DNA from 2 places in the Nibribacter ruber genome. Region 1 is predicted to be linked to the other one. Evidence: riboswitches for the same ligand, from Rfam matches in the RefSeq annotation. Region 1 holds a riboswitch; the other holds the start of a gene.
What was found. Region 1 has a riboswitch for S-adenosylmethionine ahead of GU926_RS04285 (O-acetylhomoserine aminocarboxypropyltransferase/cysteine synthase family protein). Riboswitches for the same ligand answer to the same signal wherever they lie in the genome.
Positions count from the first base shown of each region.

Region 2: linked by a shared signal. The riboswitch ahead of metH (methionine synthase) and the one ahead of GU926_RS04285 (O-acetylhomoserine aminocarboxypropyltransferase/cysteine synthase family protein) in region 1 are both predicted to bind S-adenosylmethionine.

Region 1 covers NZ_CP047897.1:1,011,472-1,027,436, reverse strand. The annotation lists gene GU926_RS04335 (FG-GAP-like repeat-containing protein) at 1-3,317, opposite strand, end outside; gene GU926_RS04330 (phospho-sugar mutase) at 4,041-5,789, opposite strand; gene hppD (4-hydroxyphenylpyruvate dioxygenase) at 5,960-7,054, opposite strand; gene GU926_RS04320 (hypothetical protein) at 7,225-7,638, shown strand; gene trpS (tryptophan--tRNA ligase) at 7,867-8,841, opposite strand; gene GU926_RS04310 (alpha/beta hydrolase) at 8,944-9,600, opposite strand; gene GU926_RS04305 (queuosine precursor transporter) at 9,703-10,494, opposite strand; gene GU926_RS04300 (ribonuclease Z) at 11,262-12,179, opposite strand; gene GU926_RS04295 (STAS domain-containing protein) at 12,197-12,574, opposite strand; gene GU926_RS04290 (phosphoribosylaminoimidazolesuccinocarboxamide synthase) at 12,643-13,578, opposite strand; SAM riboswitch class I at 13,789-13,899, shown strand; gene GU926_RS04285 (O-acetylhomoserine aminocarboxypropyltransferase/cysteine synthase family protein) at 14,176-15,507, shown strand; gene GU926_RS04280 (homoserine O-acetyltransferase family protein) at 15,515-15,965, shown strand, end outside.
Region 2 covers NZ_CP047897.1:2,086,156-2,102,120, reverse strand. The annotation lists gene GU926_RS08920 (PQQ-dependent sugar dehydrogenase) at 1-448, shown strand, start outside; gene GU926_RS08915 (hypothetical protein) at 614-1,078, shown strand; gene GU926_RS08910 (hypothetical protein) at 1,168-1,647, shown strand; gene GU926_RS08905 (ATP-dependent zinc protease family protein) at 1,786-2,286, shown strand; gene rimK (30S ribosomal protein S6--L-glutamate ligase) at 2,283-3,218, shown strand; gene GU926_RS08895 (succinylglutamate desuccinylase/aspartoacylase family protein) at 3,196-4,134, shown strand; gene GU926_RS08890 (hypothetical protein) at 4,304-4,858, opposite strand; gene GU926_RS08885 (hypothetical protein) at 5,105-6,082, opposite strand; gene metF (methylenetetrahydrofolate reductase [NAD(P)H]) at 6,274-7,227, opposite strand; gene metH (methionine synthase) at 7,530-11,675, opposite strand; SAM riboswitch class I at 11,759-11,867, opposite strand; gene GU926_RS08870 (RNA polymerase sigma factor) at 12,164-12,856, shown strand; gene GU926_RS08865 (DUF4142 domain-containing protein) at 12,978-13,523, shown strand; gene GU926_RS08860 (cupredoxin domain-containing protein) at 13,520-13,867, shown strand; gene GU926_RS08855 (cyanophycinase) at 13,878-14,741, shown strand; gene GU926_RS08850 (SAM-dependent methyltransferase) at 15,359-15,965, opposite strand, start outside.

The DNA.
Region 1 (15,965 bases):
ACCTCGGCCACGGGCAGTACGTTCAACAGGGTAACGGTAGAGTTGTTTTCCACGATAGGGTCAAACTGATCAGCGTAGGTGATGCTGCCGCCCAAGTTCATACGGCCCGTTACAATAGGAATGCCTTTTAGAACCAACGTGGCAGAATCACCTGGCTGGATAGTGCCAATAAACCAGATGCCTGCGTTTTCGCCTGTATAAGAATAGGTTCCCTGCGAAAGGGTTAGGCCTTTCGGATCAATATTGCCGGTACGGGTGTCTTTCCCGCGCAGGTTGGTCACGGCATCTGGCCCGTTGTTCACTACTGTCATGTAAAAAGTGGCCGTGGTTAGAGTATGGTAGAACTTGCCATCAGGTCTATCACTGGTCACTTTCATCTTGGTGATAATGTCGGCTTGTTTTTTGACCGTCACTGTGGCTGTGGCGGAGTTGTTGGCAGCCACATTGTCTTCCTGGGCAAATGTACCGCTGCGTGTTGCCGTGAACGTGTAGACTGCATCGGCGGCAAGATCAGAGGAGACAAAGGCGGCCGGTTTGCCCACCAAGGTAAGCTCTGCATAAGCACCTGATGCCAGGGAAGCCACCGTCCATACGCCGTTGCTGTAATTGCCAGAGGCGCTCACCAGGGTGAACCCTGCGGGCAGCGGCGCACTGAAGGTAAGGTTAGTGCCGGCGTCTGGCCCGTTGTTGGTGGCTCTCACTACAAAAGTGATGGGATTCTGCGTGTAATATGTGCCGGCAGGAATGGTGGCAGTGACTGCTATGTCTGCCGTGATGGTGCCCGTGCCCGCCTGAATGGTATTAGAGGCGCTGTTGTTGCTGGCTTCATTGTCAACCTGATCCAAAGAAACCAAAGAGGCCGTAGTACTAATTACCGCACTTTCCTTCACCTTGGCGTTCAGGGAAAGAACAAGTGTGCTGCCGTTGGCCAATGAAGGCACCAGCCATTCACCAGTAAGGGTAGAGTAAGTGGTTCCTGCGGGCGCGCTGTAGGTAATTTCTTTTAAAGAAGCCGGAAGTAGATCCTTGATTTTGATGGAAGAGGCGGCGCTAGGACCGTTGTTGGTGATGCGTACCTGGTAAGAAACGGCCTCGTCATTGCTGTACTTGCCGGCTACTGCTGGAGAAGACGTAACCAGGTTTTCTACTTTGATATCAGAAGTAGGTACAACGTTAATGGTCTGAGAGGCGCTGTTGTTGCTGGTGTTGGTGTCATTTTCTGTATGTGTTTGCGCCATGGTAAACGTGATGGCACCAACGGTATTGGCAGATCCCGTCAAAACCATGGTTTGGGTAGTGTTTTTTACCACAAGGCCCGCACTCCAGGTGACAGTGGTAGCGCTGAACGTACCAGACCCTGAGGTAATGGAGCCCGAAGAAAACGAAAGCCCTGCGGGAACAGCGCCCGTCACCACCACATCAGCGGCATTGTTGGGGCCGTTATTGGTTACTTTGATGGTATAGGTAAAGGTAGAGCCTTGGGCAGGCGTAGTGGTAGAAACCGCCATGCTAACGGCAATGTCTGCCGATGGGTTAATGGTAAACGAAGCAGAAGACGTGTTGTTATTGGTGTTGAGGTCTGCCTCATTGGTGCCTCTGTCCACTAAGGTAGCCGTAGAGGTAAATGAACCTAGTGAAGACAAATCAATTTGTCTGGCTTTAAGCACCAGCGTCTTGGTAGCATTCAAGGCCAGGGAACCCACCGTCCAGTTGCCAGTTAAAGTGTCATAGCCAGCTGGTACTGCGCCAGATAGGGTTAGTTTGGCGGGCAGTTTGCTTTGAACCACCACATTGTTTGCCGCGCTGGGGCCAAGGTTCTTTGCTGTAATGGTGAATTCCATGATGTCACCACTGTTATAGGTGCTCTTAGAGGCTACGTTCTTCACTTCAATGTCAGCAGAGGAAACTACATCAATAGTAGCAGTCTGGCTATCATTTGCCGTGTTCAGGTCCACCTCGGTATGGGCTTGCTTGGCCAAAATGGTGTATGTTCCTGTAGCCAGGGGCTGCGCCGTGATGGTTAGAGTCTTGGAGGCATTTGCCACCAGGGAACCTACTTTCCAGATTCGGTTGGCTGCGTCATACGTGGCATCTGTAGCCGTGATGTTCTGGAATTTGGTAGGGTCCAGCAAATCTGTCACTGCAATCCCAGACGCCGCGCTGGGGCCAGTATTGCTCACTGTCACCGTAAAAGTAATAGTACGGCCCACGGTATAAGGCGCGGCAGAAGGAGTAATGGCCACGCCTACATCTGCTTTGGGAGACGCTTGCTGGTTGTACAATTTAAGCTGCATCTTCCAGGCACCCAGAGCCATCTCTAACAAACCATCTCCGTTGAGGTCTGCAAATGCCGGGGCGGCATGGTCGCTTATATCTCCTACCAAGATGGCATTTCCATCAAAGGTGAGTCCATTTACCGCGGTTTGTTCAAAATAATAGGTAACGCCGTCATATCCGCCAATGATGAGGTCAAGCAGTTGGTCACCGTCCAAATCCATCACTTTGGGCTGAGCCCAGCCGTGGGTTCTGCTCACGTCAATATTGCTGAAAGTACCAGTAGAGACAGTTCTTCTAGTAAAGGCCAAAGAATTGGCAGCGTTTTGCTCAAAATGCTGCACACTACCATCTGCCGCACCCACTAGTAAATCAAGAAGGCCGTCGCCATCCAGGTCAGAAACGGTGGGAGCAGCATTTTTTGCCAGTATGGTGCCCAGGAAGTCGCTGCTAAGCAGATTGAAAGTAAAGGCGTTTTTTGCAGTTTGTTCAAAATGACTGATGTACCCGTTGCCATCGCCCACTAAAACGTCCAAAAGGCCATCGCCGTCCAGGTCAGTAACTGTAGGAGAGGCATATTTCTGGGTGTTGTTGCTCTGAACAGGGTTCAGGTTGATCAAATACTGATTTCCCTGGGTAAAGCTTAGGGAGTTTGCAGCCGACTGAATATAATGCTCTACGTTTCCGGCTATGGTACCTATTAACAAATCTAGCAAACCGTCATTGTTCAAATCTGTAAAAACAGGACTGGGGTTTTCCGCTATTTTATTGCCGTTGTAGAGAAACGGCGTGTAAGAAAGATTGCTGGAAGAAGTAAAAGTGTAAGAGTTAGTAGTGCGCTGAACGGTGACAGGGGCGCTCAAAGCGGTTCCGGAAGGAGTGGTTACCCGAATGGGTCCTGTAAAGGCAGTGCCTGGTACCTTCACGGTAATCTGCGTGTCGGTATTAACGGTAAACTTGGCAGAGGTACCCGAGAAAAGGACAGAGGTGGCCCCATTTAAGTTAGTGCCTGTCAAGACTACCTCCGTATTTGGCTGAGCCACGATAGGAGTTATGGAAGAAACAGTTGGTGCGGTCTGAGCCCAAGTGAAAAGGGGAGTAAAACCAACTAAAACTAGGATAAAACTAAGGGTCGTAAATAATCTTGTCATGAATGTTTCACTATTTCATGAATTGTTATGTGCAATTCATATAGCAACAAGATCGGCAAAAACTATGGGAGGCTGAAGCTTATTTCGATGAACACAGACAATTTCCCGATGAACAGGAAAACTCCTTAAATATATCTACAAGCTATATATTGTATTGATAATATGAGACTTAGAGTCAATATGATAAAAGAGATAATCAAACTAAAGAACCAACTGATTTTGGAAACTTGATATTTGTAAAGTTATAAAATAGAAGATTAGTGGTATGGGTTTATTTGAATAATTAAAATATCGTACCAGGTTTGTAATTAGAACATAAGCAATATGTAAATAGGATTGATTTTCCTGGCTAGGTACTTGATTTGGGAAAAGCAAGGCCCTTTACTAACCTGTTTTCCTTTATAACCAACACCATATCTTTCGTTGGAATTTCTTAAAGGCGATGAATAAGGTGGTGTATTATTCCTGATGCTATAGAAAGCAAGCAAAATGTTTTGAGACCAAGCATTAAGGTCCGTTTTTGGCTTGTTTTCCAGAAAACTGGCCAAAAACAAACTCCCGCCCATGCATTCGCTAAGGCGGGAGTTCATAGTATAAAGGAGAAAGGCAGATGGCTTATTTTAATTGCAGGTTTTTGATCACTGCCTCTATCTTTTCATCTAGCTTCTGACTTACGGCATCATAGTCTGCGGCAGAAGCCAGAGGTTCTTTCACACTGAAGTAGAACTTGATCTTGGGCTCTGTGCCAGAAGGGCGTGCCGACACCTTGGTTCCGTCCTCTGTGAGGAATTGTAATACGTTGGAGCTTTCCAGGCCAGTGGCGCTTTCTTCACGGGTTTGAAAATTCTTCCGGAACCCTGTCTTGTAATCACTGATCTCAATCACTTTAGATCCAGCAATGGAGGTAGGAGGGTTCTCCCGGAGCTCCTGCATCATTTCCTGTATCTCCTGGGCGCCGCGGTGGCCCTTTTTGGTAATGGAAATCAAGTCTTCCTTGTAGAACCCGAATTCCTCATACATCTGAATCATGAGCTCATACAAGGTTTTGCCCTGGTCCTTGGCCGAGGCCGCCATCTCCGCGATCATGGCGCAGGATGAAACGGCATCTTTATCCCGCACAAAGTCCCCAACCAGAAAGCCATAGCTTTCCTCGCCGCCGCAGATGTACTGCGCCTTGCCTTCTTTCTCGCGCATGATGGTGGCAATGTACTTGAAGCCGGTAAGAGTCTCGTAGCATTCTACACCAAAGCCTTCGGCAATGCGGTTAATTAAGTCTGTGGTGACAATGGTGCTCACTATGTATTCATTGCCTGTCAGCTTGCCCGCTTTCTTCCAGGCGCTCAATACATAATAGGTAAGCAAAGCCGCAGTCTGGTTGCCGTTAATGAGCACGAATTCGCCTTTGTGGTTTTTCACGGCAATCCCCACGCGGTCCGCGTCTGGGTCGGTAGCCAAAACTAAATCAGCGTCCAGTTCACGGGCTTTGTTCATGGCCAGGGTCATGGCCTCTTTCTCTTCGGGGTTGGGGTAGACCACCGTCGGGAAGTTTCCGTCTGGAGTGGCTTGTTCCTCCACCACGGTCACGTTGGTAAAGCCAAAACGCTCCAATGCCTTCGGCACCAAGGTAATGCCCGTGCCATGGATAGGAGTGTAGACGATCTTCAAATCCTTCTGGCGTTGAATTACGGCCGGGTCTACCGACAGGGAGGCCACCTTGTCTAAATAGGCCTGGTCTACGTCCTCCAGCACATATTCCACCTTAGAATGATCACGGGCGAATTTAACCTGGTCTACGCTCTGTATTTTGTTGACCTCGGCAATGATGTTCTTATCATGCGGGGCCGTTACCTGGCCGCCATCGTTCCAATAGGCCTTGTACCCGTTGTATTCTTTGGGATTGTGCGAGGCCGTCAACACCACGCCGCTTTGGCAACCCAAGTGACGGATGGCAAATGAAAGTTCTGGCGTAGGACGCAGCTCTTTAAAGAAGTACACCTTAATGCCGTTGCCAGAGAAAACGTCTGCCACCACATTGGCAAACTCAGGGGAGTTGTTGCGGCTGTCATGCGCAATGGCCACGCAGATCTCCTGGTCTGGGAACGACTTTAAGAGGTAGTTGCTCAGGCCCTGGGTAGCCATGCCCACCGTGTAGCGGTTCATGCGGTTGCTGCCCACGCCCATGATGCCGCGCAGGCCGCCGGTGCCAAACTCCAGGTCTTTGTAAAACGAATCAGTGAGGGTGTCTGCGTCTTTGGTTTCTACTAACTGCTGTAACTGGGATTTAGTGTCTTCATCATAGCCTCCCGTAAGCCACGCGTCTAATTTGGCCTGCACGGCCGCGTCTAATGACAAGTTATTTTCCATAGGATGTGTGTAGAGAAAAGGGCAAGCGTTTTTGGCCTGTTTTTACGAAAACAAGCTAAAAACAGCCGTGTTAAATTTGAAGATGTGAAAATTTGAAAATATGAAGATGTAGAAATGAGACTAAAAGGGAATCATTTTCACATTTTCAAATCTCCACATCTTCAAATCAATTAAAGGTTTCCGCGAAGGGCTTGTTCGCGTTCAATGGATTCAAACAGGGCTTTGAAGTTGCCTTTGCCGAAGGACTTGGCTCCTTTGCGCTGAATGATTTCATAAAACACGGTAGGGCGGTCTTGGGCGGGTTTGGTGAAGATTTGCAATAAGTAGCCTTCATTGTCGCGGTCTACCAAGATGTTTAGGTCTTGCAAAGGCTTCATGTCCTCGTCAATCTTACCTACGCGCTCGGCTAAGTCTGCATAGTAAGAAGCTGGCACGCTCAGGAACTCCACGCCGCGTCTGCGCAACTCGCCCACGGTAGCCACAATGTCATCTGTGGCAATGGCGATGTGCTGCACGCCCGGGCTGTGGTAGTAGTCCAGGTATTCCTCAATCTGCGATTTCTTCTTGCCTTCGGCGGGCTCATTGATCGGGAATTTGACATAGCCGTTGCCGTTGCTCATCACTTTTGACATAAGGGCAGAATACTCGGTGGAGATGTCCTCATCGTCAAAGGTCAACAGCAGTTGGAAGCCCATCACTTCCTCGTAAAACTTCACCCAGGTGTTCATCTCGCCCCAGCCCACGTTGCCTACGCAGTGGTCCACGTGCTTCAAGCCCACAGAAGTGAACGGGATGTTGCTTTTCTTGGCCACAAAACCCGGCATGAAGGCACCGGTGTAATTCTTGCGCTCCACAAAGGTGTGTATGGTCTCGCCGTAGGTATAGATAGAAGCTACCTTTACTTCGCCAAACTCATCTGTCAAGGTCTGGGGCTCACCGGCCGACTTGGCCCCGCGTTTGGTGGTTTCTTCATATGACTTGTAGGCATCGTCCACCCACAGGGCCATCACCTTTACGCCGTCGCCGTGCAGGCGCACGTGCTCAGAGATAGGGGAGTCTGGCACCAGAGACGTGGTGAGCATGAACCGGATCTTGCCTTGCTGCAGCACATAGCTCACGCGGTCGCGCACGCCGGTTTCTGGGCCGGCGTAGGCCACCTGCTCAAACCCGAAGGCGCTTTGGTAGAAATAGGCGGCCTGCTTGGCGTTGCCTACATAGAATTCAATATAATCTGTACCATTAAGGGGAAGGAAATCTGTGGCCATGGTCATATAAATGTGCTTTAATGAGATGAAATGGTGAGAAAACCGTGTTTTCTAGGTAAAAATAGGAGAAATTGGCAGGAAAGAAAACAAGTATTCCTTCGGTAGTTTTCAGGCAATGCTTGGAATTAGCCGTAGATGTTATAAAATTTGTAAAAAAACCGACAGACGGCATGAATATCCAAGAACTGAATACATCGCTGGTGACGCTTATCCAGAAAAAGCAGGAACTAAGCAAGCTTTCCTATAATGATGAACGCTACGACGACGTAGAAGAAGAACTGCATGACCTGGAAGACGAGTTCAACGACAACTTCGGGGAATACCTGGAAGACGTGTTGGGCGATGTGCATACCCAGGTCTGCCCAGACACGGACGTTCTCCTACCTACCGCCTACCTGCCAGAAGCCATGAACGCCGAAGGCCAGGTGGAAATTACCGGCAAAGAAGGCGTGTGGGTAGAGGCAGACGCCTATCCCAACAAAGAAGCCCGCTTGCTGTTGGTACCCAACCCTATGCGCATCTTCTTAAGCGTAGGCAAGAACGTGCGCCAGGAAGTCTGGAAGTCTGATAATTCTGGACGCTAGGTTTTAGACGTTAGATTTTAGATTTTTAAAGAGGCTCCATTTCAAGTTTTCTTGGATGGAGCCTCTTCGTTTTTGGCCTGTTTTGGTGAAAACAAGCCAAAAACGGCAGTTGCTTTATAAGAGGTTCAAAAGATTCATTTCATTCTTGACTAAAACGAAGAAGCCGCGGCAATCTGCCTCGGCTTCTCTTATTGTCAAAAATCTAAAATCTAATATCTAGCTACTATCCTAGAATCCCAACTTCTCCCGTACGCGCTTCAGCACCGGGGCACCAATGGCGCGGGCTTTGGCGGCACCTTCGGCTAGTTTAGCGTCAATCTCTGGCAAGTTGTTCATGTAGTACTGGAAGCGTTCGCGCGGCTCTGCGTACTTAGTGATGATTAAGTCATACAATGCCTGCTTGGCGTGGCCATAGCCGAAACCTCCGTTCAAATAATTCTGACGCATGGTCTCCAACTCAGATTCTGAAGCCAACAGCGCATATAACTTGAAAGTGGTATCCGTGGACGGGTCTTTGGGCTCTTCCAAGGTTTTGCTATCAGAGACAATGCTCATGACGCGCTTGCGCAATTCCTTGTCTGGCAAGAAGATGTCAATGGTATTACCATAGGACTTGCTCATCTTGTCGCCGTTAATACCCGGCACCGTCATCACGCTCTCATCTACCTTCACCTCTGGTATCACAAATGTATCTCCGTAGATGTGGTTGAAGGATGAAGCCACGTCGCGGGTGATTTCCAGGTGCTGCACCTGGTCTTTGCCTACCGGTACAAAGTTGGCGTCATACAACAGAATATCGGCGGCCATGAGGATAGGGTAGGTGAACAAACCAGCGTTCACGTCAGCCAACCCACGTCTAGCCGACTTATCCTTGAAGGAGTGCGCATTGGCCAGCATAGGGTACGGCGCAAAGCAGCTCAAATACCACGTCAGCTCGGTTACCTCGGGCACATCGCTTTGTCTATAAAAGATGTTGTTGTCTGTGTCAAACCCGAAGGCCAGCCACGCCGCGGCCACTGCATAGGTATTCATGCGGCGCTCCTCAGCGTCTCTGATAGAGGTGAGCGAGTGCAAGTCTGCGATGAAGTACAGAGAGTCATTGCCGGCTTTCTTGGAAAGCTCAATGGCGGGGAGGATGGCACCCAGCAGGTTGCCCAAATGCGGACGGCCACTGCTCTGGATACCGGTAAGAATTCGTGCCATAAAAATGTACGTTAATAGGGTACAAAGTAAATCATTGACGGGCAAACGGGAAAGGAGAATCCGTTTTTAAGCTGTTTTCCAGAAAATACGCCAAAAACGAGCCTAGTCCAGGTACTGGTTGAGCAGATTGCTGACTTCCTGGGCGCGGTTCAAAACCATCAGATGCTCGGCGCCCTTGAGCACATGCACATGGGCGTACTGTGGCACGGGGAGAACCTTGTCGGCATCGCCGTGCAGTAGGATGACCTCTTGGTCTTGGGCCTTGTGCCGCCAGTGCAGAATCTGCGTGAGCGACCACCTTAGAAAGTGCAGGTCTGTGTCTTGAATGATGGATTTGAACAGTTTTTGCTCTTCTTTTGAATGCACCCCAAAAAGCCAATACCCAGGGGCCGGCCACCGCTTGGCTACCTCAAACGGGAGCCACTGCTGCATGCGCAAAAAGCCACCCACACGATAATACCACGGCAGGGCACCCGTGTCTGCCAAGCTAGACAAAAGAATGACGCGCTTTACGGGAATAAGCTTGGCCATCTCCTGGGCCACCATGCCACCAAAGCTCAGGCCAATTAAGATGGGCGGCTTTTCTGAAGGCGTAATCTGAGCCAACAACCGTTGCGCATAGTTTCGTAATGACTCTTGCTTCTCTGGCCTGATCCATTGAATAACCACCGGTGCCGGATGCCGGAGTTTCAGGTTATGAAACAGCCGTTCATCGGCGCCCAGGCCGCTCAATAAATACACCGGAGAAAGATCTTGCATAGAAATATTAGAAGCTTTGTTGTCTGTCTACGTTAAGCATGAAGCCCATATTGGATTACCTCGTTTTTGGCCTGTTTTCCAGGAAATACGCCAAAAACGAGCCTAGTCCTTAGAAATGAACGTGTCCATGGGGACGGCGTGGTCACCGGCCAAATACCTGTCAATGATAGGGTGGGCCAAATACAACACCGGGGTCAATACTACTGCCACCACAAACTTGTACAAGTAGTTGATCACAGACACAGACAGCACGGTCTTCAAATCCCAATTCCCGAAGAGGTAGAACGCAATGAACAACACTACTACCGTGTCTACCAACTGAGAAATAAGCGTGGAGCCGGTAGCTCTAAGCCATAGTTTCTTGCTGCCCGTTAGGTGCTTAAGCTTATGGAATACGTAGGCGTCCAGTAACTGCCCCACCAAGAATGCCACCAAAGAACCAATGATGATGCCCAGGCCCTGTCTGAATACCCGGTTAAAGGCGAAATCCATGTCAAAGGCGGTCCCGTTGGGGCCTTGGTTGTTCACATCCAGCCAGAACTGTGCCGGCGGCAGGGTGGTGGCCGCTACTATCACCAGAAAGCCATACGCAATGAGCATGGCGGTGAGCACGCTTATCTTCTTCACGCCATCCCGCCCGAAGTACTCATTGATAATGTCTGTGGTCACAAACACGATGGGCCAAATAATGACGCCTGCCGTCAGATTAAAATCCAGTGTGGCGCCCAGAACCGGAATCTGCGCCCCGGGCAGACCGAACACTGCCTCACCCGAGAAAATCTTAACGCCAATCAGTTCCGCCAGCAACGCATTGGTCAGGAAGATGCCGCTCAACACCATGAAGAGCTGTCGTTTTCTATAGCCCATGTTGTGGGCATCTGTGGGTATGGACATGGACTTTCGTTGAAAGGTAAAGACCTGTAAAGATAGTGCTTATGCGATATTGTCAACTCATAAACTGGCAGACTTGTTATTTGTTGGAGATAGTTCGTTTTTGGCTTGTTTCCTAGAAAACAGCCCAAAAACGGAAGGATTGCTGGTTGTCAATTGTCGATTGATTTACCTGCCGATGTAAACACCTCCCTTCGCCCCCTCAAGGGGAGAATCTACATATAGTAATAGCCTTTGCTTCTGCACCTGTTCCAATTGCGTTTAGCATAGGCTTCTACTACTAGCACCCGTTCCAGTCTTTCCGGCGAGTCGCCTAAGCAGGTTGCCGCCTCTGGCAGGACGACGGTCACGACAAAGCAAGACTGGTTAACAATCAGAAAAATTACCACGCAGAAGAGGCAAGCTGGTACAGCGCGAGGCGGGAAGACGAGGCCCCGCGGCCGCGAGCGCTTAGCGGGCACAATGCAACAAGGCAGCATAAGGGCACCGGATGAAGTGACATTGCTCAGGAAAAGCCAACGGAAGTGCATCACCTGTAATAGAAAGTCACAGATGTAACCTCTACGCCTTGGAAGAAGGCTGTAATGGTCATTGGTGAGAACCCCTACAATGGCGGTAGGGAAATTGGAATACAAGCGCAAGGCAGGCACAATGAAGTTTTCGGTAGATACTTCGGCAGGTTCTGGATGACGAGAGGAGTTCGTTTTTAGCCTGATTTCCGGGAAACAAGCCAAAAACGGAAGAATACTTTGAAGGAACGTAGAGCCCGACTACTCCAAGACGCTAATCGTTTTACCCTCCACCGCTAGGTTAGTATTGGGGAACACAGCCTGCGCCTCTGCCAGCAACGGCGTCAGGTCCTTGTAGCGCGCTGAGAAGTGCCCGATAAGCAGACGCTTCACCTGAGCTTTTAAAGCCAACGTAGCGGCCTGCTGGGCGGTGCTATGGAAAGTATAGTCCGCGCGCTGGGTCATGTCACTTAGGAAAGTAGATTCATGGTAAAGCAGGTCCACGCCTTTGATCATGGGTAGAATATCTTCTTTGTATTTGGTATCTGAACAGTAGGCATAGCTACGGCTATGCTTGGGCTCAGTGGTCACCTCCACGTTGCGCACCAATACTTGCCCGGCCTCATCTAGAACATCCTCGCCCCATTTCAAGCGCACCAGTTGCGGCGGCGTCAAGAAGGCAGGAAGCTTGCTTTTGAGCAGGTGTCGGGGTTTTTGCTTTTCCTTGAACAGATACCCGCAGCAATTGATGCGGTGCTGCATAGGTAAGGTGTGCACGGTAATGGTTTTGTCCTCAAAGATTTTCCGGCAGACGGTGGTGTCTACTTCATGGAAATTGATCTTGTAAGGAAGCTGGGTGCCGGCGTACTTAAACTGGAGGGTTAGTATCTCGGCTAAGCCTTTGGGGCCGAAAAGGTTGAGAGGGGCGGTACGCTGCTGCAGGTGCATAGTGGACAGCAACCCGGGTAAGCCAAAATAATGGTCACCGTGGAGGTGACTAATGAAGATGTTACAAATGCGCTGATGCTTTACTTTGTAACGCATCAGCTGCATTTGTGTACCTTCTCCGCAATCAATCAGGTTTAATTGATTGCCAATTGCCAAAAGTTGGGCGGTATGATGTCGGTCAAAAGAGGGCGTAGCAGAAGAACTGCCAAGAATTTTTAGCTCAAAGTCCAAACCGGCGCCCTTTTAGACTATTCTTCTTTCTTGGTAAGATCGCTCTCAATTTCGTGTAAGAACACGCGGTCAATGCCTTCTTCTACGGTTGGCAAGATGTTCAACACAGACTCTAACTTAGAGATAGTGATCAACTTCATTACGTGCTCCTGTAAACCCGTCAAGATCAATACCCCTCCAGAAGAGTTGCAAAGACGGTTGGCGATCAGGATAGAAGAAAGCCCAGATGAATCTGTATATTTTACGTTGGTAAGATCAAGGATCAAATTGGTTATACCTTCTGCGTTCAACTTCACAAACTCTGACTTCAGATCTGGCGCAATCGTGGTGTCAAGCTTTTTTTCATCTATCGTGATGACGGTATAATTCTCTTTTTTATCAATTGTGTACTTCATAAGTAACAGCAAAAAGGTTTAGAGTGCGAATCTACCAAAAATTGGTGGAATATCTGTAACAAAGTGGTTTAAAAAATGTTGGAAGCAATGCTCTTTTGCAGGGCTTCCAGGTCCTGGGCGTACGGCTGGGGGGAGAACGTTTCGCCTAAGACTTGCTCGTATAATTCAATGTAACGCTGGGATATTTCGGCCACTTTTTCATCTGTCATTTCGGGCACCTGCTGGCCGTCTTTTCCCTGGAAACCTTGCTCAATCAACCATTGACGTACAAATTCCTTTGAAAGTTGCCGTTGCGGTTGGTTGGCATCCTGCCGTTCCTGGTAACCCTCTGAGTAAAAGAATCTTGAAGAATCCGGAGTGTGGATTTCATCTATCACATAGATGACGCCATCTGCCTTCCCGAACTCATATTTAGTGTCCACCAAAATCAAACCGCGCTCAGCCGCCAGCTCGGTGCCTTTCTGGAAAAGGGCTCTGGTATAGGATTCCAATTGCAGGTACTCGTCTTCTGAGACAATTCCTTGTTGGATGATTTCCTCACGGGAGATGTCCTCATCGTGGCCTTCGGCGGCTTTGGTGGTAGGGGTGATGATGGGTTCTGGCAGGCGGTCATTCTCCTTTAAACCTTCTGGAAGAGAAACGTTGCAGACGGTACGTTTGCCGGCGCTGTACTCGCGCCAGGCGTGGCCAGCCAAGTAGCCGCGGATTACCATCTCCACTTTATAGGTCTCGCATTGCTTTCCTATGGTTACGTTGGGCGCCGGATGACTGATGACCCAGTTGGGTACTACGTCTTTGGTGGCTTCCAGGAACTTGGCGGCAATCTGGTTTAAGACCTGTCCTTTAAAAGGGATGGCTCTAGGCAGGACCACGTCAAAGGCAGAGATGCGGTCGGTGGCTACTAACGCCAGTTTGTCTTGAAAGTAATAGACGTCCCGCACCTTGCCCCGGTAGAACCCGGTTTGTTCAGGAAAATGGAAATGGGTTTCTTTGAGCGCTTGCATGGCGTGTGCTTAAGGAGGCAAAGTTAGAAAAGGATGCGAAGGGGGCAAGCAGAAAAGACGGTTTCCATTTTTGACCTGTTTTCTGAAAAATACCCCGAAAACGAAAGTGCCGGAACCTGCGTAAAGAAAAAATAAAAAAAATAGAAGGATTTTTGTTTTTGTCCAATTCGTCTATACATTTGCAGCATCAAGTCAATTATTCCGGTAGTTGATTTATAAAGAAGAGTGGAGAGACAGGCTCTGTGAAGCTCTAGCAACCTACCTTGGTGTAAGGTGCTAATTCCTGAACCCAACCGCATAGTGCGCTGGGGAATATAAATTGATACAATGATGGAAAAACAATTCCAAACCATTCGTCAAATCACAGCAGAGCACTTTTTAGTGTTCACCCAGACCCTTGTGTCTGCCATCCTCACTTTCTTGCGTCATCCGCAGCGAATGCCCGTGCTGGGTTATTGTTGCTGTTGTTGCCGCTAATCCAGCCATTTCTCCTTCTTGTTTTCAGGGCTAACCGCGCGTAGCCTACTGGTTCTGCGCGTATCAATTTAGCCACCTGTCTTGCTTTTGTTCAATTTTAAATTGTAACCTGGTATTCCCATGTCTAATACTTTCCATTTTGATACCCTTCAGCTTCACGCTGGCCAAGAAATAGATGACACCACCCGATCCAGAGCGGTTCCTATCTATCAGACTACCTCTTATGTGTTTGAAAATGCGGCTCACGGCGCCAATTTGTTCGCCTTAAAGGAGTTTGGCAACATCTACACCCGCATCATGAACCCCACCACAGATGTGTTTGAGAAACGCATTGCCGCTTTGGAAGGAGGCGTTGCCGCGGTGGCGGTCGGTTCAGGACAAGCAGCTCAATTCATTGCACTTACCAACATTTTACAAGCTGGCGACAACTTTATTGCCTCCAGCAATCTGTACGGCGGTTCTTACAACCAATTTAAGGTCGCCTTCAAGCGGTTGGGCATAGAGGTGCGCTTCACCAAAAATGACGAGCCTGCGTCTTATGCCAAATTGGTGGATGAAAACACCAAGGCCTTCTACCTGGAGACCATTGGCAACCCGCGCTTTAACATTCCAGACTTTGAGGCCATTGCGGCCGTGGCTCTAGGTCACAAGCTTCCTTTAATAGTAGACAACACCTTCGGCGCGGGCGGTTATCTGTTCCGGCCGTTGGAGCACGGCGCTAACGTGGTTGTGGCTTCGGCTACCAAATGGATTGGCGGGCACGGCACCAGCGTGGGCGGCGTGATTGTAGACGGAGGTAACTTCAACTGGGGCAACGGCAAGTTCCCACAGTTCAGTGAGCCCTCAGAAGGCTACCACGGCCTCAATTTCTGGGAAGTGTTCGGCGCCGAAGGGCCTTTCGGGAACATTGCCTTCGCCATAAGAGCCAGAGTGGAAGGTTTGCGCGATTTTGGCCCGGCCATCAGCCCGTTCAACTCTTTCCAATTATTACAAGGGTTGGAGACGCTGTCATTGCGCGTGGACCGCACGGTGCATAACGCCTTGGCTTTGGCCCAGTGGCTGGAAGAGCACCCAGCCGTAGAAAGCGTTAATTATCCGGGCCTTTCTTCCAGCCCTTATCATAGCTTGGCCAAGCGCTATTTGAAACGCGGTTTTGGCGGGGTCTTGAGCTTCAACCTGAAAGGTGGCAAAGAAGAGGCCGAAATCTTCGTCAACAACTTGGAACTGGTGAGTCACTTGGCCAACGTAGGTGATGCCAAGACGCTTATCATCCATCCGGCTTCTACCACCCACCAGCAACTTTCAGAAGAGGAGCAGTTATCGGCGGGCGTGAACCCAACGTTGTTGCGCGTATCGGTGGGCATTGAGCACATTGATGACATCCAAGCTGATTTTGAGCAGGCGTTTGCCAAGGTGAAAATTGCCCGTCCAGTCGCCGAGGCGCTTAACTAAGGTAGCCATGTTGAAAGGACGAGTTTTTGAATTTAAAGAAGCGTTTGAGTTGGAGTCTGGGCGGCAGCTGCCCGGCTTCCAACTTTTCTATACCACCTGGGGCACGCTCAATGAGAATAGAGACAACGTGGTCTGGGTATGTCATGCTTTTAGTGGCAACACGTTTGTGAAAGACTGGTGGGGCGGCCTCTTCGGAGAAGGCAAAACCTTTGACCCCGCCAAACATTTCATTGTCTGCGCCAACACCTTGGGCGGTTGCTATGGCTCTACAGGGCCCTTGTCAGTGAATCCAGAAACGGGTCGGCCTTATTACCACCAGTTCCCAGCGCTGACCAATCGTGATGTGGTAAAGGCCTTCCAACTTTTGCGTGAACATCTGGAATTGGATACCATACAAGTGTTAATTGGCGGTTCTTTGGGCGGACAGCAGGCTTTGGAATGGGCGATAGGAGAGTCAG
Region 2 (15,965 bases), 1.1 Mb from region 1:
CCCGCCAGATGAGCTGAACAAAGCGCCTAAAAAAGGCATGCACTTCGGGTATCCTTTCTGCCACGCCGGCGATGTATTGGACCCTGAGTTTGGCAAAGGCAAGAACTGCGCAGACTACACCGCCCCAGTTCAAAAGTTGAACCCGCACGGCGGAACGCTAGGCATGGAGTTCTACACCGGCACCATGTTCCCATCAACCTACCGCAAGCAAATCTTCATTGCCGAGCACGGCTCCTGGAACCGTACTGAGAAAATAGGCTATCAGGTAAGCCTCTTCCGGACCGATGCGCAAGGCAAAACCAGCTTCATGCCCTTCGCGGCCGGTTGGTTGCAGAACGGCAAAGAATGGGGACGCCCCGTGGACGTAGAAGTAATGCCAGACGGCTCAATGCTAGTCTCAGATGACATGAACGATGCCATCTACCGCATCACCTACAGCGGGAAGTAAGCCATAGGAAAATTGATATATGAAAAAGAGCCGTGCTTGGGAGTACGGCTCCTTTTCTTTTTATATTGGCTTCTCAACGCATGCACTTCCCACCCTGTCATCCTGAAAGGAATTTGTGGGCGAGTTAGAAAGGCGGTTATTTCAAATTTATTCCAGACTCTAAAAATGAAGGAAATTATATTCGATATAAATTCAAATGAAGAGATTTGGGAGCTTATTGATAAAAGCGTCAATAACATTTTTATCCATAAATTCTGGCCAACGGAGGTAATCCATTGGTGGAAAACTGACCTGAAATTTGAAACCGGGTTGGTTCTAAAGGACAGTCTTGTAAGAGGAATGGAGTTTGATTTACAAACCGACCTAAATGGACTAAAGCAGATTCTAGAAATGAACACCAATCAATTAAGAATCTATCAGTTTGATAAACCCGTGCCTGATACATTGAGACTTGAGCATCTCCCTGAAGACTCTAAATTCAAGATTCTAAAACAAAATGGGCTAAGACACTTCTTTTGGGTAGATTTTGAATTCATGACAGTAAGTAGTTTTGATGATGAGTTTCTTAAAGCTATTGAGAGAAATCCACTGTTTAGTGAACGGATAAAACAAAGAAACCGTGGATTGTGAAATGATTAAAACTAGACATGAGGTATAAATACTTTATATCATTGGCCGTTTTAATATTCCATTTACTATCCTGTCAACCTAAAGGTGCCATGATTTCTACTAGTGAAGATGTAAGTAAGATAAGCTTTAACACTTCTTACAACCAATTCTACATCTGTGATAAAGAGTCCCCCTTGAAAACTGGAGACGACTTTTGGAATGAAACTGCTTTTAGAATAAGGTTAGCTAAGGATGTTGGCGTTTTGGGGGTGGGAACTGAATGTTATGGCCCTGCAAAAGGAGAAATTGCTTTCCTTCAACAACCACCTTTTGCTAATAACCTCGATAGGTATGACCATGTAGTTGAAGGAGACTTAATGGTGACTTCAAAGACACTGCAATTGCGAGATTGCCCTAATGGGCATGTAGAATTTGAAAAGGAATTAAAGCCCGGAAACTATAGGGTTAGGGTTTCCTCAATGAATTTAGCAAGTGTAGAAGGTGATGAAGGAGATGATTATTATAGAATTGAAATTTGGGAAGGCGAGCCAGAAGGAGAAAAGTTATTAAAAGAGTATATCCGAAGATAATCATCCAACCAATCACAAATTCTTTCCCCCTGAACCTCTCCATGTTACCAGCCACACGTAAAAGAGACAACCGTTTTTGGCCTGTTTTTCAGAAATTAGCCGAGAAACGACGAGCACAGACCCTTAGCTTTTAGCGATATGACAGAGAGTCTTGAGAAAAAAATCATTGGCAGACGGGAGATGGTAGACTTCCCCGGGCTGGAGTTGTTTGAGGTAGAGGCCAAGATTGACACGGGGGCCTTCACCTCCTCCATCCATTGCAACAACATACGGGAGGTCACGCAGGCAGACGGCCGCAAGGCCATTCACTTTGAGCTGCTAGACCCGTCGCACCCCGCCTACAACCACAAAGCCTTTGAGTTCAATGACTTCACGTTGCGCAATGTAAAAAGTTCGTTTGGCGATGTACAGGAACGCTACATCATTCGTACTACCATTGTGGTGCATGGGCAGGAGATGGAGACCGAGTTCTCCCTCTCAGACCGAAGCGATTTGAAATACCCTGTGCTGTTGGGCCGTACGCTGTTGCGGCGCCGGTTTGTGGTAGACGTTTCTAAGAAGAACCTGTCGCTCAAAGCCAAAAACAAGAAAGCCACCAAGGCCAAAAGAACACCCAAGAAAAAAGACCAGACCTCATGAAGATAGCGATTCTCTCGCGTAATGCCCGGCTGTACTCTACGCGCCGGTTAGTTGAAGCCGCGCAACAACGCGGCCACGAAGCCGTGGTGCTGGACCACCTGCGCTGTGACCTGGTCATGGAAAAAGGCGCGCCCCACATTCTCTACAAAGGCGAACTGCTCACCGGCATAGACGCCATCATTCCGCGTATTGGGGCCTCTGTCACGTTCTACGGGACGGCCGTGGTACGCCAGTTTGAAATGATGAAAGTGAAAAGCGTGGTGGCCAGCCAGTCCATTGTGCGCTCTAGAGACAAACTGCGCTCTTTGCAGATTATGGCGCGCGCCGGTCTGGGTATGCCTAAGACTGCCTTCACTAATTACTCCAAAGAAGTAAAGCAGTTGATTCAGGAAGTAGGCGGTGCCCCACTAGTGATTAAACTGCTGGAAGGCACGCAAGGTCTGGGCGTAGTGCTGGCAGAGACTGGCAAAGCCGCCGAGTCGGTGATTGAGGCCTTCCATAACCTTAAGGCCCGCATCATTGTGCAGGAATTCATCGCTGAAAGCAAAGGTGCCGACATCCGCGTATTTGTAGTGAACGGCGAGGTGGTGGGCGCCATGAAACGCCAGGGCAAGGAGGGCGAGTTCAGATCTAACCTGCACCGCGGTGGTACGGCCACGCTCATCAAACTGTCCCGCGCCGAGAAAGCCGCCGCCCTCATGGCCGCCAAATCTTTGGGCTTAGACGTGGCCGGCGTAGACATGCTGCAATCCAAACGCGGACCGCTTATCTTAGAAGTGAACTCGTCCCCGGGTTTGGAAGGCATTGAGAGAGCCACTCAGAAAGATATAGCCGGCAAAATAATAGAATTTACAGAGCTACTGGTCAACAAGAAGGCCACTAAAACCAGCAAAAAGAAAACCACCGGCGATGGCGGAGATGATCATCAATGAGACCGCCATTCAGCCCGGTGAGAACATCCTAATCAGGCTGGCTATTTCCAGGCTCCCCAGCGGAACTGAGATTGACATACCCGTACACGTGTTCCGGGCTCAGGAGCCGGGGCCGGTGCTCTTGCTCATGGCCGGCATGCATGGCGATGAGGTGAACGGCATTGAAATCATCCGGCGTATGATTCGGCGGAATATGCTGCAACCAGAGCGAGGCACTATCATTGCCGTTCCGGTACTCAACATCTACGGCTTCCTGAACTTCTCCAGAGAGGTGCCAGACGGCAAAGACGTGAATAGAAGCTTTCCGGGGAACGCCAACGGCTCTCTGGCCAGCCGCGTGGCCGCGAGGTTCACCAAAGAGATTCTGCCGCTGGTAGACTATGGCATTGATTTCCATACGGGTGGGGCCAGTCGGTCCAACTTTCCCCAACTGCGCTGTGTGCTAGAGGAAGAAACAAACGCGCAGTTGGCTCATGCTTTTGGCGCGCCTTTCATCCTTAACTCTAACCTGCGGTTAGGCTCGCTGCGTAAAGAAGCCTCCCAGATGGGCAAGCCCATTATTGTATATGAAACCGGCGAGTCTTTACGCTTTGATGAGCACGGTATCAACGTAGCCATTGAAGGTACGCACCGCGTCATGCACCATCTGGGTATCATCAGTTCGTCCACGCCGCTTTCCCAACCCAGCATCATCTGCGAAAAAGACACCTGGGTACGCGCGCCCAAGGCTGGCTTGTTCAGAAGCTTCGTGAAGAACGGCCAAATCATCAACCGCGGCCAACAGATAGGCACCTCGGCAGATCCGTATGGCTTTGACAGTTATCCCATCATCTCACCCGTTAGCGGTTACGTGATTGGTCTCAACCATATGCCCGTCGTTAACCAAGGCGACGCCATTCTGCATATTGGGTATTAAGAGTATCGTTGTTGGTTGCTCGAGGATAGGTGAGGGAAGAGTTGAGGAGGGGCGTTTTTGGCTTGTTTTCTAGAAAGTAGGCTAAAAACGGGAATACAGCTTCCGGTCTCGTGTATGAGGCGTGCAAAACTTTAGTTTGTCTTATACACAATGTTGGGAAAAGCGATTCTTAATTCTTTGTATCTAACAAGCGGATTAAACCTAGAGCATTCTTAATTTTCTCTTCCTCTGATTCGTTCAAATGGCTATAGTCGTATTGGCTCGCTTCATATTTGGACACTATTTTGCCATTTTCTTTAACAAGTAAAAGAGACAGGGAGCCTTCACTTGGTCCAGCACTACAGATTTGTCTAAAAGAACCTTTCTCAATTTTTGTTATCAATTCCATTGCAACAAAAAAGTCCTGGCCAGTAAAAGAGGATTTATTTATAATGCCTGCATCGCTTATCCATAACTCTCCTGTCTTTGCATCCAACACTATTGCCGTTTGAGATTCGGAATCGTTAAAATACCTCCTGAAGAAGATCGTGCCGTCATTAATGCTATCCTTGAATATAGTGAAGGCTGGCTCAATGCTCTTTACTAACACATAAGGTTTTTCGTCAAATTCACTGCTAAATAGGCGGCAGTCATATTTGTTACTTACAACTGCATTTCTATTATGTTGTTGGGTTGCACAGCTTTGGAACAGGAGAGCCAAGAAAAATGCGAAGTGTTGTTTCATGTATTGTCTCTCTTCTGGCTTGATTTTTCCCCACTTCTCATTTTGCCCACCTACAGAATAAAAATTTTATTCGGCTTATCAGTTCAATATATGGAATAAACCCCCAGATTACAGCGGCGCTTAACGGATGACAGAATAAAATTAGGTGGCTACAAATGGGTGCAATGGAAGGCGCAATAAATCGTTTTTGGCCTGTTTTACGGGAAAATAGCCTAAAAATTGGGATATGGTAAAAAGGGAATGTGACTAATGCTTTCCAGGTTTTGATGGTTGCAGTAATTCTCTGTAATATTCAAACTTTACAAATTGCTTTCCCTTCTCAGCTTTATTCCCGTAAGTAATCATACTTAGTAGGTGCTGCTTGTTATAAGCATAAGATATTAAATCATTCCCATACCCATCTCCGTACTCCTCCAAGTCAGAAATATCCTTGTCTCCGCTTATTTCCTCCTTTACTTTTTTGCCTAGGCTGTTATAGCTAATTGTGGTAACCCTTAAAATTTTGCCTGTTAAATCAGTCAATTTTTCAGTTGTCGTTTTATTGGAGTTTACAACTATTGCTCTGGTTTTCAGCGTCCCGTCCTGATAGTTCTCTATTATTGTCTTATTCTTTTGTTGAATGTATTTCTTGGTGGATTTCCTAACTGAAGGAATATTTTGATTCTCTGCCAATTTCACTGAATTAGGCTCAAAGTATAACTTAGAGGTTAGACTGTCGAGGTCGTAGTTGATTGTCTCCTCTTCAAGGATATTCAACTTTGCGTCATACCTATACAGAATCACTGTCCTTGACTCAGGGCCGCTCTCGTTGAACCAAGTATTGGTGACGGTTTTTATCCTACCGCTGGAATAATAGTCGTAAGTGGTTATCCAAAATATCTTGTTAATGTCATGATAGGTTTTGTCCCAGTCTCTGATTGTCATTCCCCAATTTATCTGCTTGACAACCCTTCCCTTCGCATCAAAGTCAAAAGTGTATTTGCTGCTTAGAGTGTCCATGAAGTAGGATAGCGTCAAGTAATTTTGGTTTAAGGAATTGTATAGATGGTAATCCTCTACCCTGTAATCTCCTGAATCGTAGGTGGTGGTTACCTTAATTGTTTTATATCCGTCCACTCCATTTAGGTAGGCTCTGTTTAAATTGTAAGGAATATCCTCATCCTGTGCATAGGCACAAAGGTTTACGAAAAGTATAATTAGTAACGATAGCAGTTTCTTAATCATAATACTTAATGCAACCAACAACTGAATCAAGCAAAATATTCGGCTTATCAATATATGGGATAAAGCCCCAGATTGCAGCAACACATATCAGGTAGCTAGAATAAAATTAGAAGGCTACAAGTTAGTGCTTTTTGAAGAGGCTATAAATCCGTTTTCGGCCAGATTTCTGGAAAACAGGCCAAAAATGGCAATTAGAAAATGGCTCTGGCTACGGCGGCGGTAGCTTCAGACTTACTCATGGTATAAAAATGCAGACACGGCACCCCAAAATTCATCAACTCTTTGCACTGCTGGATGGTCCATTCAATGCCCACTTGCTTCACGTCTTGCGGTGTTTTGCAGGCCTCTACGGCATTTACCAAATCTTCTGGCAAGTCAATATTGAAGAAGCGCGGCAAAACCGTAAGCTGGTTGCAGGTGGTCAAGGGCTTGAGACCCGGAATGATAGGAACGGTAATACCCGCTTCACGGCAGGCAGTCACGAAGTCGCAGAACTTCTTGTTGTCAAAGAACATTTGCGTGATGATGTACTGGGCGCCCAAATCTACTTTCTGTTTGAGGTACTTGAGGTCAGTGGCCAGGTTGGGGGCCTCTACGTGTTTCTCTGGGTAACCGGCTACGCCAATGCAGAAATCTGTTGGGGTAGGGCTCTCCATTTCCTCATCCAGATACTGGCCATGGTTGAGTTGTACCACCTGCTGGATGAGGTCTGAGGCGTGCGCGTGCCCGTCTGTGTGCGGCCTGAAATGCGCCTCGGTTTTCACGGCATCGCCGCGAAGCAGAAGCACGTTGTCAATGCCCAGGAAGTTGAGGTCCATCAAGGCGTTCTCTGTGTCTTCCTTGCTGAAGCCCCCGCAGATGATGTGCGGCACCGTGTCCACCTTGTACTTGTTCATGATAGCCGAACAAATCCCCACGGTGCCCGGCCTTTTTCGGATGGTGATTTTCTCCAGCAGCCCGTTGCCGCGTTCTTTGAATACATATTCTTCGCGGTGATAGGTCACGTTGATGAACGGCGGATTGAATTCCATTAAAGGGTCAATACCTTCATAAATAGACTGGATGCTTTTCCCTTTCACAGGCGGAAGAATCTCAAAAGAAAATAGGGTAGAAGTGGCGTTTTGTAAATGCTCGGTTACTTTCATTGACGTAATGTCGGGTGCTGTTTTGCCTGTTGGCGTTTAGTTGTTCCTGTTCGCCCTAGGCGATGTAAAGAATGTCTTTAAGAGGTTTTGCCTCTAAGGAAGTTTCCTCATCAATCTCACCCAGTTGTCATCCTGAAAGGACCTTGTGGGTATTTGTAATAGCGTTTACTCAGGCGCTAAATTAGTTTGCTCACAAGTTCCTTTCAGGATGACAGGAAAGAGGGAAACCCTGAAAAGGAATAATGTGTTTACCTCTCTGTTTTTGGCCTGATTTCCTGAAAACAGGCCAAAAACGGAACCGCTTAGTAATTCAAATTCGGTGACAACCAGCGCTCGGTTTCCTCCACGGTCATGCCTTTGCGCTGGGCATAATCTGTCACCTGGTCCTTCTCAATCTTACCCAACCCGAAATACCGTGACTGCTTATGCGCGAAGTACAAGCCAGACACTGCTGCGGTGGGGTACATGGCCAGGCTTTCGGTTAAGGTGATGCCGGTGTGTTTCTCCACGTCTAGCAACTGGAACAGCGTGGTTTTCTCCGTGTGGTCTGGGCAGGCCGGATAACCCGGCGCCGGACGGATGCCTTGGTATTTCTCCTTAATCAGTTCCTCGTTGGTGAGGCTTTCTTCTGGCTCATAGGCCCACAATTCCTTGCGCACAATCTCATGCAGTTTCTCGGCGAAGGCCTCGGCCAGGCGGTCTGCCAACGCTTTGGCCATGATGCTGTGGTAGTCGTCGTGGTCGGCGGCGAATTCTTGAAGCAATTCCTCCAAGCCATGGCCTGTGGTTACCGCAAAGCCACCCACGTAGTCAGGTAAAGCAGTCTCCTTGGGTGCTACAAAATCTGCCAGCGCCAAGTTGGGAACACCCGGCCCTTTCTGTCCTTGCTGACGCAAAGAGCGGAAGGTGGTTAACACCTCGGTGCGTTGCTCATGGCCATACACTTCAATGTCATCTTCCCCGATGCTGTTAGCCGGAAAGAGACCCACAATGCCGTTGGCAATAAGCAGTTTCTCATCTACAATGCGCTTCAATAACGCCTGCGCATCTGCAAAAAGCTTGGTGGCTTCTGAACCAATGAGCGGGTCTTCCAGCAGTTTAGGGAAGCGGCCGTGCAACTCCCAAGTCTGGAAGAAAGGCGTCCAGTCAATGTAGGGCACCAACTCCTCCAGTGGGAAGCCTTTGAATACGGTCACGCCTGTTTTAGCGGGTTGGTAAATGTCCTCGGCTTTCCAGTCGATGGGCAGTTTGTTGGCGCGGGCCTGTGGCAGTGTGAGGTATTTTTTCTCCTTCTGGCGGCTCAGGTAGCCTTCGCGCATCTCATCATACTCCGCCTTCATGTCTTGCGCAAACTTCTCGCGGTTGTCGGGGCTCAGCAAAGAACCTACCACTGGCACACTGCGCGAAGCATCCAGTACGTGCACCACCGTGCCCTTGTAAGCCGGGGCAATCTTCACGGCCGTGTGCGCGCGCGAAGTAGTGGCTCCGCCAATGAGTAACGGCACGTTAAAGTTCTGGCGCTCCATCTCCCTGGCCACCGACACCATCTCATCCAGAGAAGGAGTAATCAAACCACTCAGGCCAATCACGTCTACATTCTCCTGGCGGGCAGTTTCTAGGATTTTATCTATTGGGGTCATCACGCCCAGGTCTATCACTTCATAGTTGTTGCAGGCCAAGACTACGCCCACAATGTTTTTTCCTATGTCGTGCACATCGCCTTTGACGGTGGCGAGGAGGATTTTGCCGGCGAACCGGGAGGCCCCACTCCCCTGCCCCCTCCCCCGTGGAGAGGGGGTGTCCGCTGGTGTGTTTTGAGGAGATAATGGTTCTAGTTGAAGGGTCTGCTTGATTTTTTCTAAAACCAGTGGTGTTTCCTGCAGTATTTCTTCATTAGTGAAGCGGAGAACCCGGTAACCTAGGCTGTTAAGGACTTCAGAGCGAAGAGCGTCATATTCTTGTTGTTTAGTATGATATTCTCCATCAACTTCTATGACTAGCATCTTTCTGATGCAGACAAAGTCAGCAATAAATTCATGTATGGGGTGTTGCCTTCTGAATTTATGACCTTCTAGCTTCTTTCCTCTAAGCTCTGGCCATAAGATATCTTCAGCTACGGTTGGGTTCTTCCGGCCATCACGACTAAAATTCAAAAGCGCTTCCCACTTCTTCGGATCAGCTCTAAAAACATGCTCGCCTAAAAGAGAGCCGAGGGGCTGGGGGTGGGGCTCTAACGCCGCCACTCTTGCCTTCTCCTCCTCAATAAACGGCAACAGATAGGCCACGGCCTTTTTCATGACGCGCGCACTTTTCACCACTTGCGGCAGAAACATTTTTCCTTCCTGGAACAAGTCGCCCACCACGTTCATGCCATCCATCAACGGGCCTTCAATCACTTCCAGCGGCTTCTGGAACAGGTGACGGGCTTCTTCTACGTCCTGGTCAATGTATTCCACCAGGCCTTTCACCAGCGCGTGCGTCAGACGCTTCTGCACCGGCTCACTGCGCCAGGCCTCATCCCGGACAATCTCTTTGCCTTTGTTTTTTACCGTTTCAGCGAAATCTACCAAGCGCTCGGTGGCATCTGGACGGCGGTTCAAGATTACATCCTCTACGCGCTCCAGCAGATCCTTCGGGATTTGCTCGTAGACTTCCAGCATTCCCGCGTTGACAATACCCATGTCCAGACCGGCTTTGATGGCGTGGTACAAAAACACAGAGTGCATGGCCTCGCGCACGGGGTCATTGCCCCTGAACGAGAAAGAAATGTTGCTCACGCCGCCGCTTACTTTACAGCCCGGCAGGTTTTCTTTAATCCAGCGGGTGGCGTTGATGAAGTCTACGGCGTAGTTGTTGTGCTCTTCCATGCCCGTGGCCACCGTTAAGATGTTCGGGTCAAAGATGATGTCCTGCGGCGGGAAGCCTACTTCTTTTGTTAATATGTTATAAGCACGCTGGCAGATTTGTATGCGGCGTTCGTAGTTGTCGGCTTGGCCTTCTTCGTCAAAAGCCATCACCACCACGGCGGCCCCGTAACTGCGCACCTTGCGAGCGATTTCCTTGAACTGGGCTTCGCCTTCTTTGAGGGAGATGGAGTTGACAATGGCTTTTCCTTGCACGCACTTCAGACCGGCTTCAATCACGCTCCACTTAGAGGAGTCAATCATGATGGGCACGCGGGCGATGTCTGGTTCTGAGGCGATAAGGTTGAGGAAGGTGGTCATGGCGGCTTCGGAGTCCAGCAGACCTTCGTCCATGTTCACGTCTATGATTTGGGCACCGTTTTCTACCTGCCCGCGGGCGATGGCCAGGGCTTCTTCATACTGGCCGTTTACAATAAGGCGCTTGAATTGCTTGGAGCCGGTGATGTTGGTTCGTTCGCCGATGTTGACGAAGTTGGAGCCTTCAAAGACGGTGAGGGGTTCCAAGCCGGAGTAGGTGGGAACGGCCGGTAATTCCGGGAGGGGACGCGGTGAGAATTCTTGGGCAATCTGGGCAATGACTTTGATGTGCGGCGGCGTAGTGCCACAACAACCACCCACAATGTTCACGAAGTTGTTTTCTAAATAATCCCGTATGTGCTCGCCCATCTGCTCAGGCGTCTCATCATAGGCCCCAAACGCGTTTGGCAAACCAGCATTCGGGTAGGCACTGATTCTGAATTTAGACGCTTTGTCCAAAGACTGCAAGTGCGGACGCAACTGCTTCGCGCCCAAGGCGCAATTAAAGCCCACACTCAATAACGGCATGTGCGACACCGAGTACAAAAACGCCTCTACCGTTTGCCCAGAAAGGGTACGGCCGCTGGCATCTGTGATGGTACCAGACACCATGATAGGCAGACGCTTGCCCGTCTGCTGGCTGTATTGGTCAATGGCGAACAAAGCCGCCTTGGCATTCAAGGTATCAAAGATGGTTTCCACCAATAGCACATCTACGCCGCCGTCTACCAAGCCTCTAATCTGCTCAGTGTACGCCTCTACTAAATCATCAAAGGTGATGGCGCGGTAGCCAGGGTTGTTTACGTCTGGTGAAAGAGAGGCAGTACGGTTGGTAGGGCCCATGGCGCCGGCCACAAAACGCGGTTTGTCTGGGGTCTTCGCGGTCCACTCATCGGCCGCTTCACGGGCTACGCGGGCAGATTCAAAATTGAGTTCGTAGACCAAATCCTCCATCTGGTAATCGGCCATGGCAATGGAGGTGCCGCTGAACGTGTTGGTCTCCGCTATATCGGCGCCGGCCTCAAAGTACTGGCTGTGTATTTCTTTGATGATGTGCGGCTGCGTGAGGGAAAGCAAATCATTGTTGCCCTTTACATCTGTGGGATGGTCTTTAAAACGCTCACCGCGGTAGTCCTCTTCTTGGAGGTTGTAGCGTTGAATCATGGTGCCCATGGCACCGTCTAAGACTAAAATTCGTTTTTGTACTTCTTCCTCTATGCGCGTCATCTCTTTCTGGGTTCACCGTGGGTATGGTTACGTATACAGAAAGCGCGGAGGAAAGTGGCGGGCGGGCGGGCAGGAAATTCCGTCACTCATCTCCCCCAGCACGCCAAGCGAACTGGGTAGGAAGTAGCACCCAACTGAATTGGGTTGCTAAGACATCACAGGGCCTAATCCCTCCGTCTTTCTGGATAAGTGTTGCAAATGTAAGCGCCGGCGTGTCATTCTCCAAATTGGATTATTGCTGATTTTTCATTGCTGACTGTTGGAAGGCGTTTTTGGGCTATTTCCTGGAAAACAAGCAAAAAACGGAGCTAAGAGAGTATTTGCCAAAAGTCTCTAGGCTGGTCTATGAAAGCACAGGCTCCAAAGCCATCAATGTTCCGGTCTTTTTCTTAGATGAAGGCCAATTAAAAACGTACTACAGAATGCCCTCCCATACCGCGTGAGTACCTGCTTTTCCTGCGCTTTCATCACATTCAAATTCTTCCGGCATGGAAACTTCCTCCAAAACCAAAGACCAGATCACGCACGCTTCCTTGTACTCAGATGCTGAGGTAGTGGAGCGGGTGTTGCACGGCGAGAAGGAATTGTACGAGGTGCTCATGCGCCGTCATAACCAGAAGCTGTACCGGGCCATCAGATCGTACTTGCAGGAGGTGGCAGACGCCGAAGATGCCATGCAGGACACCTATTTGCTAGCCTATGAACGGCTGGCTCAGCTCAAAAACCATCTTTTCTTCTCTACCTGGCTCATCAGGATAGGGATCAACGTGGCGCTGGGCAAGTTGCGTGACCAGAAGAAGCTAATGGCCAATGCTGTAGAACCTGGTATGTTGGTAGATTTAGCCACTACCTATCTGCAGGCGGTCAACTATTTGAGCCCTGAGCAAAACATCATTCGGCAGGAGATCAAGCAGGAACTGGAAGCAGCCATTGACAGGATTCCAGAGAAATACAGGATTGTGTACATTCTAAGGGAAGTAGAGGGAATGAGCCTGCAAGAAGTAGTACATTGTCTGGACATCTCTGAAAGCAACACCAGGGTACGTCTGCACAGGGCTAAAGAAATGCTAAAAACGAGCCTGGGCAGCCTGTTTGACCAATCCACTGCCTATGCGTTTGGCTCTACCCACTGCGATGAGCTGGTAGAACGGGTTATGCAGCGGATCCTAGTCAGTCAATAGTCATTCCCGCTTGTCAGTTTCCTGGGTTGCTGGTTTCTGGTCGTCTTAAAGATTCAGATGAAATTTTGTAACGGCTTAAGGGCAGGTGCATCTAATAAGAAACCATTAATCTATAACGACCATGAAAACACTGAAAACAACATTTTCCGGCGCTTTGGGCTTTCTGTTCTGCGCCCTGTTTAGCCACGCTGCGCTTGCGCAAGGTACTACCCAACTGTCTGATGCAGAGGTAGCCTCTGTGGCGGTGACTGCCAACAAAATAGACATTGAGTTTGCCCAAGTGGCCCAGGAGAAATCCAAGAACAAAGAGATCCTGCAGTTTGCCCAGACCATGACCAATGACCATACCGCCGTAATAAACCAGGCTGTGGCCTTGGTGCAGAAACTGGGCGTTACCCCCGTGGAGCATGCCGTGGGCAAACAACTCCTGGCAGAGGCAGAGAAAACCAAGCAAGACCTTCGGGCCAAATCTGGGGCGGCCTTTGACAAAGCCTACATTGACAATGAGGTGGCCTACCACAAGTCTGTAATCTCTGCGGTGCAGGATCTCTTGATTCCAGAGTCTGACAACGCAGACCTGAGAGGTTTTCTGGAGTCTGTGGTTCCGGCCCTTAAAGCGCACCTGGAACATGCTGAGATGGTGCAGAAACACTTCCATAAGAAATGAGAAGGTCGGCTAACTGGCGCGCCAAAGCGGTCTACGGCCTGTTCCTGCTCTTCTTGTTCATGGCGGTGGGGACCAGGCCGCGTATGCTTGCTCAGGTCACGCACACGGTAGAGATCAGTCAGATGAAGTTCTCTCCCGGCAGCCTCTCCGTCAAGAAAGGCGACAAGGTGGTGTTTGTCAACAAGGACGTGGTCACGCATAATGTCACAGAAACCTCAAAGAACGCCTGGCAGTCTCCGGCGCTGGCCAGCGGCCAATCCTGGACCCTGGTGGCTTCAAAAAGTGTGGCCTATTACTGCAGTTTCCACCCGGTCATGAAAGGGAGCCTTACGGTACATGAGTAAGCAGACGCGTATGCAAAAGCCCAAAGGGAAAATAGTGGCCATTGGCGGCAACGAGGACAAGGGCACCTATCCCAGTCCTGCCGAGGAGCATTTGCAGACGCATCTTCGGTTCTTTGACCATGGCATTCTCAAACGCATTCATGACGAGCTGCATGGCCTGGGCACCCGCATTGAGGTTATCACCTCGGCCTCCCATATTCCAGAGCAGATGGGCCAGCTTTACCTAGATGCGTTTCTGAAGCTGGGATGTGACAACGTGGGAGTCTTGTACATGCAACACTCAGACACCGCTCAGGACGACTATTTTCTGGAAAGGATCAAAAAGGCCGACGGGCTCATGTTCACCGGCGGAGACCAGCGCCGCATCTCAGAGGTTTTTCTGGGGTCGCCGGCGCTGGAACTCTTGAAACAGCGCTACCAGCAGGAGGAGAAGTTTCTCATCTCGGGGACCAGTGCCGGGGCCATGGCGCTTTCTAAGATCATGATTGAGGAGTCACGGGATGACAATGCCCTGGTTAAGGGAATGGTGCGTCTGCAAGAGGGCATGGGGCTGCTGGAAGACCTGGTCATTGACACCCACTTTGTCAACCGACGGCGCATGCCTCGCCTGATAGAAGCCATCTCGGCGTACCCGTCACACGTGGGCATTGGGCTGGGAGAGGACACCGGCATTTTGATTAGAGAGAACGAGTGCATTGAAACCATCGGCTCTGGCTTGGTAGTGGTCATTGATGGCCGACACCTGGAGGAGAACAACTTCACCCAGATAGAGCAGGGAGAGCCTCTGTGCCTGGAACACCTGCTGCTGCACGTGCTGCCCAAAGGTAGGCGCTACAATCTGGTCACCGGGGAGTTCATGGATGAGGTTAGATGATGTGAAATGAGGTGACTGTATTTCAGGAAAAGAGACTAGCAACGAAAATTCCACCTATCCCAAAACCGATTGCTGTGGTATATGCGGTTGCCTATGGGCTAGTTTGTGGTGGGCGTATAGCAAAATCAATATTCCCACTTCGCCTACTCATAGTCATTGCCTTGCCAAGCAGCCGTTTTGTTTAGACCTTAATCTTAACTCTGCCAATGGTCGTTTTTGGGCTGTTTTCCAGAAAAGAGGCTAAAAACGAAAAGCCAAGGACCGTTCTCCCCTTGGAGTGAAGTTGGAACGGGTATACAATGAAAAAGCCTGCGCGAGGGCAGGCTTTTCAAGTAGGTTCGGGGAAGCATCAGGTGATGTGCCTCACGGTTAGTGGGCCGTCAGGCAACAAGAATAGGCCGTCCTGGTGCGCATGAAAAAATGGCTTAAAATCAATGCTCACCGTTGTCAGCGTTTCCGCTATGTGATATTCCAAACCTACAATATCATGAATGACAGCTTCTTAGAGAGGGTCATTTTATAATCGTCAGGATACTGTATTTATTATAGGTAGCAGCAGAGAATTTACTGCTAAAAACTAGGTCTGCTTCGTCTAAGCTAACTTTTGCGCTTGCAAGTTAGCTTTTTTTGTAAGACTGCAGGTAGGCATTTTTGTCGGTGCGCTGGCCCACCAGCCGGAAGAAGCTGATTGTTTGCTGATTATCTTTTTTGAGCGCCCGGGCAAACGGGTCTTTTTTTTGACCATGCTCCTCAAAGTCCTTCACATACTGCTCCTTGATGAGCTGGGCGGCCGGGAGCAGCTCTGCAGTGGTCACTTCTACCAAGCCAGTCTTCTCCCAGAGCTTCTTCCACCAGGGTATGGAGTGGATGTAGTACCAGTAATCCTGGTAGTCTTCCTGCAGAAAATCCGGGACCTGGTCCAGCGTCTCAATCTCCTCCAGAAAGCAAACGTCCACCACGCCAATGTAGCCGTCGGGCTTCAGGAACTTGCAGATGTAGGGTAGGTACTTGTCATCCGTGCCAAAGTAGGTGTACGAGTCAATGACCAGCACCACGTCAAAGAATTCCTGCGGAAAGGGCAGGGACCGGGCATCTGCCTGAATGGGGAATACCTGGTTCTCTAAGTTCTCTTCCAGTATGCGCTTGTAATTGTCTGTTGCAGAGATGGCCTCATCTACCGCCCATACCTGCACCCCAAACTCCTTGGCCAGAAAGATAGAACTG